Regions from separate parts of the Paenibacillus sp. FSL R7-0345 genome, predicted to be linked through region 1. Evidence: predicted binding sites of a transcription regulator. Region 1 holds the regulator's gene; the other holds the start of a gene.

Region 1 (4,058 bases):
GGGTTCGGAGCAGGTTGTGGAGGGCGGCGTCTTTGCCTGGGCGAAATTAAGATCTGTAGATACAGCTATTCAGACTCAGCTGAGGCTTGATTATGTTGAGGTCTTTGAACTGGCCAGACAGAGCATGGAGCATGCCGAGAGCAAGCATCTTATTGATTTTGACCGGAGCAGTGAAACGGTGCTTAATTATATCAGACAGGATTCAATTCTGTGGATTCCGTCCTTGGAGGCAGCTGCTGAGGCAGCGAGAACCGAACTTTCGCTTCAGAAATTCCTGCTTACTCAAACTTAAATATATAGCAGTTGTATAATTGTGTAAAAAAGTGTTTGACCATTCGCAGGCCCGGTGTTAAGCTAGGCTAATAGTAAGGCATTTCGCAGTGAGCTGCGGAGTGCCTTACTGTTCATTTAGGGGTATTTTACATTAATTGTTAGTCGAGGGGTGATGCGCCATGTGCATTTCGCTGCTATCTAATACATGTGTTCCGATATAACTGTGAATGAAAAGGACAAAGGAGAATACTAATGATACAGGTAAAAGAATTTGTAGACGGGGATAATTTCTATGCCGAGAATAAGGCAAACGAGTTCCTCAAAGGGCTGAGGGAGGAGCAGGTCGTAAACATCTGTTACGGATCTATAGTGAAATCCTCGCGTGACGGGGCGGAGCATCAGCGGAGTACAATTTTGGTGGTATATAAGACAGATGAAAAATAAATTCTGGGACCGTCTTTTTACCTGGCTGTCATTTGCTTCAACGTTAACAATTGTGATTCTGGCGGTTTTTTATACACTGGACTAAGAATAAAGGGATTAAACGGGCATTATCTGCGGCTTTCTATAATGGGAGAGCTCTTGGTAATGCCCTTTTCTATACCTGTGTAAGGGAATTATCACATACATACATTACCATTTGTGTTATATTTGAAGTGAATGTTTAAGATATCCATACCAAGGATGAATCAGTCTACAAGGGGGAAGCGGATTGAACACGACTTATAAAGTGCTGGTGTGTGATGCTGATTTATTTGCTGCAGCCCTTGCTGAAGCAGATATATATGTACTGCAGTTACGAAAGGGTAAACCGCCGGTCTTTGCTGATTGTGCAGGTCCGCTGCAAAAATGGACGCCGGAATACATAGAGCTGGGCGGGATGACCTACAGGCGTAAAGATTTTGAATTCCGTGTGCGTATACCCGAAAAATAACAACTGCCGGATCACACAGGCCGGAAGAGCTGGTTTAGCATCTCTTATACTATAAAACGTAAAAGAGGTGTTAATATGGCAGAAAGAGACCGGTCAAGAATCCGCAGAGCGATCCGTGCCCTGCTGGCACAGCGCTCCATCCTGCTGGAGCGGCTTGAAGAAATTAACGAGAATCTGCGCAGATTGCCTAAACCAAGCCGGGCGAGACGTGAATTACTGGCGGCAAGAGTATCGATCCGCGAAGCGTTGCGCTTGAACCGCATCGCAATCAGGCTGTTGCGCAGTGTCCTCTAGAGACTGTTGAATAGGAAGCATAAGAAGTATATAAAGGACACCTCTGCCCCGCGGAGGTGTCCTTTGTGATGGAGGCGGGGCGGAAATCTGCTGCTACTCCCTGATGGTAACCCGTGTCCCGATGGGAACAATACGTGACAAAGCAAGAACATCCTCGTTATACATCCGGATGCAGCCATGCGAAACCATATGGCCGATGGAGGCGGGATCATTGGTTCCGTGAATGCCGTAATGAGGTTTGGACAGGCCCATCCAAAAAGCGCCAAACGGCCCGCCGGGATTGGGCTGCTTGTTAATAATGGTATATTCGCCTTCAGGTGAAGCAGTCAGCATGGTACCAATTCCCACAGGAAAGCCGCGGGTTACAACATCATTATCCAGCAGGTACAGCATACGCTGGGACAGGTCAACAATAATCCGGTAATTAGGCATAGTCATCAGCACTCCTTCTGCTGTCAGAATATGTGCAGAGTCTGCACGCGGTTACCAGAGGCCGAGCGCTGCGCGCGGGAAACGGCAGCCTGTTTATAATTTGAATGCAGACAGGAAAAAGGCTGTTACGCAATTCATGCGCAACAGCCTCATTAGGGGATAATTAGTGGATATCACGGAAAAGTCCGATGACTCTGCCTAAAATGGTAACACGGTTCAAGCGGAGCGGTTCATAGGCCGGGTTCTCCGGCTGCAGGCGGATATGGTCACGTTCTTTATAGAAGGTCTTAACAGTAGCTTCATCTTCTTCGGTCATTGCTACGACGATGTCGCCGTTGTCTGCTGTCTGCTGCTGGCGGACAATGACATAGTCGCCATTCATGATTCCGGCATCAACCATACTGTCTCCAAGTACAGAGAGCATGAAAACCTTGTTGTCACCGACATAGTGGGTAGGAAGCGGGAAATAATCTTCAATATTCTCGGTAGCGGTAATCGGCACCCCGGCGGTGACTTTACCTACAACAGGGATACGGGTAACCGTCTGCACAAACTGGTGTACATTCTCTGAATCTTCCTGGCCGAGCAGCTCGATTGCGCGGGGTTTCGTAGGGTCACGGCGAATCAGACCCTTCTTCTCAAGACGGTCCAGATGACCATGTACGGTGGAGCTGGAAGCAAGCCCGACAGCTTCCCCGATTTCCCGGACTGACGGAGGATAACCCTTGCTGCGGACTTCATTACGTATGAATTCCAGGATCGCCAGCTGGCGACTCGAAATCTTTGACATTGGAATCAACCCCATATAGTATGTTTGGGAAAATTATAACATAGAACTTCCGTTCGTACAAACATAAGTTCTAACTATCTCGTAATAATATTTGGATACCTCTGGAAGGGGAGGTATAAAAGGGGCGGAAACAAAGGGAACAATTGTTCGAAAAAACCTATTGATCAAAACACATGTTCGTGTTATATTAAATTCAAATTTAAGAACAAGTGTTTGGAGGTCGATGATATTGTTAAAATACAGTACTTACCGCAGCATTTATGATGAGACCCGAGAGGTTCAGTCTGCCGAAGCTGGCTCTATCATAGAATATGTGACCCGTATGAAGAATTCTGCAGTATCCCTGTTCGGCGCTTTAACGAATCTGTTCCGCAGAGGCCAGCTGGTGAAGCTTGTCATGATTCTGATGCTGGCGATTTCCGGCTTTACGGTGGTAGGTAACGTATTTGCAGGATCCGTATCATCGGTAATGCCGGCTGAGCGTGTGGTGGTGGAGCGCGGAGATACTCTCTGGAGCATCGCAAATGAACATAAACCATCGGATATGAGGACGGTTGTATATATAGAAGGAATCAAGAAGGCGAGCGGGCTTAAGGGCAGCAATATACAGGCCGGAGATGTGCTGACACTGCCTGCATACTAATAGTTGAAGGAATAGAGGTTACGACAGGAAGAGCTTTCAGGGAGGAGACCTTGACAAGCTCTTTTTCTCATGGCAAAGTTAGAATGAATTTATAGGGGAGGGGAAAGCATTGAATATAGACGAATTGGTCGCACGCATCAATGAATTGGCACGCAAGCAGAAGAGCAGCGGCCTGACGGAAGAGGAACTGGAGGAACGCGCCCGGCTCCGTGAAGTTTATCTGGGCAACATCCGTAAGAACTTCCGTGCACAACTGGATACCATTGAAATTGTGGACAACGATGATCAGGGCGACAAGGGGCTAACACATTAGTCCTGTGGCTTTGTCATAGATATTTTAGGACGACTAGGGGGAACTCACATGGCCCGTTCTTGGGAAAGAATGGTTCAACGCAACACCAAGCAAGTCAATATGCAACGCAAGAAGCAAGGCAAGGAATCGATTTACGCTTCCAAATCATCGCCGGCTGCAGGAAGCAGCGAAATTTTTAAAGGCCGTAACATTGTATTTCCGATCGTTCTGCTGCTGCTCGGGATGATGTTCTGGGTAGTGGGCTCCGTTGATGAAGCCCGGGGGCAGGGCATACTGGCCAACTGGCTGGGCGTTGTTCTGTACTTTTTACTGGCAGCCCTGATTTTCTTCCGTCGTCCTTTCCTTAAGGTTGAGCGGGCCAGAGTTTCCACTATTAAAT
Region 2 (4,058 bases), 1.4 Mb from region 1:
CGCGGCTATAAGGACATCAACCTGCACGGCATGAAGCTGGTTAACGAGGGCGGCTACCTGGTGACTGCAAGCTGCTCGTACCATATGCAGCCGCAGCTGTTCCTGGACACTATCGCCGAAGCGGCCAGGGATGCCGGCAAGGTGCTGCGCCTGATTGAATGGCGGGCAGCCGGCAAGGACCACCCGCAGATTCTCGGCGTGGACGAGGGCCACTACCTGAAGTTTGCCGTGTTCGAGGTGCGCAGCAAGAAGTGAGGAACTGATGCGGCCGGCGCTGACTTCTGGCGCGCGCTTACAGGCGAAATCAAAGGCAGAAATGCCCTTGATTCCGGCTGCCGCGGGTATATGGGCGAAATCAAGGGCAGAAATGCCCTTGATTCTACCTGCCGCGGGCAAATGGGCGAAATCAAGGGCAGAAATGCCCTTGATTCTGCCTGCCGTGGGTAAATGGGCGAAATCAAAGGCAAAAATGCCCTTGATTCTACCTGCCGCGGGCAAAAGGGTGAAATCAAGGGCAAAAATGCCCTTGATTCTGCCTGCCGTGGGTAAATGGGCGAAATCAAAGGCAAAAATGCCCTTGATTCTACCTGCCGCGGGCAAATGGGCGAAATCAAAGGCAGAAATGCCCTTGATTCTGCCTGCCGTGGGTAAATGGACGAAATCAAGGGCAGAAATGCCCTTGATTCCAGCCGCCGCTGGCAAAAGGGCGAGATCAAGGGCAAAAATGCCCTTGATTCCGGCTCACCCCCTGCAATAGGGCGGGGGCGCTGCAATATAGCTAGATTCCTGAGAGTACCTCCGGGTACTCTTTTTCTGTTGCAAACCTTTTAATCTTCAATTGATAACAATTCTCAATGTTGGTTTTAATTAGCCCTACTTAACAGGGGCGAACCATATGCTGAAACCAAACCGAGGGCCGCAGCAGCGGCCATGAAGTGATAGATGCGCATAAGACACTGGTCTGTGAAGGATTTCAATATACGTACTGTCTGGATAGAAGCCACTTTGAGATTTTTCGGCCCGAAGAGCTGGGAAGCGGAAGCTGCAAAAGCCTGCATCTGCGCAAGCTGCCGCTCGGCTATCTGTACCGCCGTGATCCCGGTGATCTGGCCAATATGATGATGGGCGACTTCACGCTGGTAGAAACGGGGACCTCCCATCTGCTGCCGCAGCTTGCCGGGGCATTCGTCCTGCCGGTCTCCGCACTGGCCGGCATGCTGTTTATGGACTGGCGCATGGCGCTCTCCATGTTTGCGGCGCTGCCGGTTGCCTAGCTGCTGCAAAAAAAAACAGGATATTTTTGCTTATGCAAAACAAGACCACAGCCGCAGGCATTGCGGCTGTCTTCTATTCGTTCTGTACAGGTAAATATTGAGATTTGAAAACAATGGCAAACGTACGTTCTGTTACGAGAGTAGCAAATATGCTATAATGTTGGAACGAATGTAACAAGGGTGCCGGGACTTAAGCACTCTATCTGCGCCACGGAAGGGGTCTACTGCAATGACGGTACGCTTTTTGCTCGGCCGCTCGGGCAGCGGCAAAACTACGAAAATATGTGAGGAAGTCTCCTCACGGCTGGAAGCGGAGCCGCTCGGCGCACCGCTGATTGTGTTAGTGCCGGAGCAGGGCTCGTTCAGTGCGGAACGGGGGCTGCTGAGTACGGGGAAAGCGAAGGGCAGCATCAGGGCCCAGACGCTCAGCTTCTCCCGGCTGGCTTACCGGGTTAAGCAGGAAACAGGAGGCAGCGCAGGTCTGCCGATCAGCGAGGAAGGCAAAAAAATGCTGCTCTACAAAATTATCAGCCGCCGCAAGGACGAGCTGAAGCTGTTCGGCGCATCCGGCGACCGGCCCGGCTTTGTTGAGCGGCTGAGCAGCCTGCATACCGAGCTGAAGCGCTGCTGCCTCGGGACAAACGATCTGGAAGAGCAGCTGTCCAGAATGCGGGACTCTTCGCCGGGCAGTCCGATTCTCGCCGGCAAGCTGGATGATCTGCAGCTTGTATTCGGCGATCTGGAGCAGGCCATGTCCGGATTATATATCGATGAAGAGGACCGGCTGGCCGAGCTGGCCGCCCATATTCCCGATTCTTCTTATATCCGCGGCGCCGAAGTCTGGGTTGACGGCTTCCATGGCTTTACTCCCCAGGAATTTATGGTGCTGCGCGAGATTATGCTGCATGCCTCCAGGGTGACGGTGGCACTGAGCCTGGACAAGATTTATCCGCCTGGACTGCAGCCGCATGAGCTTGAGCTGTTTCATCCCCCAGCCGTTACGTATATCAAGCTGCGCGGGATGGCGGAGGAGGCGGGGCTTGAGGTCTGGGACGAGCTGCTTGCTCCTCCTGTACTGCCGCGTTTTGCGGACAGCCCGGCCCTTGCTCATCTGGAACGGAGCTATGGTCGCCGGTGGAAGTGGAACGGCGAAGCCGGCCGGGTTGGCAGGGAACTGTCAGTAACGGCAGCTTCCTCCCGTAGAACGGAAGTAGAAGGCGCATTGCGGGAAATGCTACGCCTGGCCCGCGAAGAAGGGGCCAGATATGGCGAAATGGCTGTATTTGTGCGGAATATCAGCGACTATGAGTCCCTGGTTGCCCCGTTATTCGAAGATTACGGCATTCCCTTTTTCCTTGACCGGAAGGCAAGTGAGCTGCATCATCCGCTGGCGGAATTTATCCGCTCTGCGCTGGATACTGTGCGCCGGCGCTGGCGCTACGAGGACGTGTTCCGCTGTGTGAAGACCGACCTGCTGCTGCCGCTGGACGGCAGCCTGACCCGTGAGGATATGGATCAGCTTGAGAACTATGTGCTGGCTTGCGGCATTCAGGGCTACCGCTGGACGAACGGTAAGCCGTGGAAGGGGATACCTAGTCTGTCGCTCGAAGGGGACAGAGTTGTGGATGAGGCGCTGCTGGCAAAAATGGAAGCCTGCCGTGAAGCAATCACCGGGCCTCTCTACGCCTTTGAGACACGGGTCAAGCGGAGCCGTACCGGTCTTGAGCTGTGTACGGCCGTTTATCAGCTGCTGCAGGAAACGGATATCGCGCGCAAGCTGGAGCGGCGTAGTAGGGCAGCCCTTGAACAGGGTGAGCCGGCGGCTGCCCGTGAACACAGCCAGCTGTGGGATGCGGTGCTTGACCTGCTGGACCAGATTGCTGAAATGATGGGCGGAGAACGGCTGGAATTTGAGCTGTTCGCCGGAGTGCTGGAAACCGGCCTTACTGAACTTAGAATGGGACTTGTACCGCCGTCTCTCGATCAGGTGCTGGTCGGAACGATGGACCGGACCCGGACAACCGGCGTGAAATACGCGTTTCTGCTCGGCTTCAATGAAGGAGTTGTACCGGCACAGTTCAAGGAGGACGGAATCCTTTCCGAGGGCGAGCGGCTGGTGCTGGAGAATGCCGGCATGGAGCTTGCGCCGGGAGCGGCGCGCAAGCTGCTGGACGAGCGTTTCCTTGTCTATAATGCGCTGACGACAGCCAGCTGCAGACTGTGGATCAGCTATGCGACTGCGGATGATGAAGGCAAGGCACTTTTGCCTTCCGAGATTATCCGTCAGCTGCATGTTATGTTCCCTGAGGGTTTGACCGAACAGATCACGTCCGGATTCCCTTCAACAATCCAGCCGGACGATACCGAAGGGGAAGCACGGCATCTCGGCTTCATCGGCCAGCCTGAACAGACGCTGCGCATGCTGATTATGCAGCTGCGTCAATGGAAACAGGGCGTTGACATACCCGGTATATGGTGGGATGCCTACAACTGGTACATCAGCGGGGGCCGGGAACGGCGGCTGCCGCTGGAGCGTCTGCTCGGATCGCTGTTCTACCGCAACAGCGGGATTCCGCTGCGGCGTGAGACCAGCCTGCGGCTGTACGGCGGTTCAACGCTGCGGGGCAGCGTCTCGCGGATGGAGAAATTTGTGGCCTGCTCGTTTTCCCATTTTGCCTCGTACGGCCTGAGGCTCAAGGAGCGCCAGCTTTATAAGCTCCAGGCACCGGATATCGGCCAGCTGTTCCATGCGGCACTTAGCGACATGGCTAAAAACCTGCAGAA

Evidence for each region. The regulator LexA, encoded in region 1, represses DNA repair genes until DNA is damaged. The targets are predictions, from matches to a motif close to CGAACATATGTTCG.
Region 2: addB (helicase-exonuclease AddAB subunit AddB) is a predicted target of LexA. The motif match lies at 1,392-1,405, and genes of this name have one in related genera.

Annotation. Positions count from the first base shown of each region.
Region 1 is NZ_CP152002.1:3,906,594-3,910,651, reverse strand. It holds gene NST84_RS16590 (hypothetical protein) at 1-292, shown strand, start outside; gene NST84_RS16585 (sporulation protein Cse60) at 526-717, shown strand; gene NST84_RS16580 (hypothetical protein) at 986-1,207, shown strand; gene NST84_RS16575 (hypothetical protein) at 1,283-1,501, shown strand; gene NST84_RS16570 (L,D-transpeptidase) at 1,595-1,933, opposite strand; gene lexA (transcriptional repressor LexA) at 2,097-2,723, opposite strand; gene NST84_RS16560 (LysM peptidoglycan-binding domain-containing protein) at 2,953-3,366, shown strand; gene NST84_RS16555 (DUF896 domain-containing protein) at 3,476-3,679, shown strand; gene NST84_RS16550 (hypothetical protein) at 3,728-4,058, shown strand, end outside.
Region 2 is NZ_CP152002.1:5,322,066-5,326,123, reverse strand. It holds gene NST84_RS23065 (class I SAM-dependent rRNA methyltransferase) at 1-255, shown strand, start outside; gene NST84_RS23060 (hypothetical protein) at 263-757, shown strand; partial or broken gene NST84_RS23055 (ABC transporter transmembrane domain-containing protein) at 1,050-1,271, shown strand; gene addB (helicase-exonuclease AddAB subunit AddB) at 1,504-4,058, shown strand, end outside.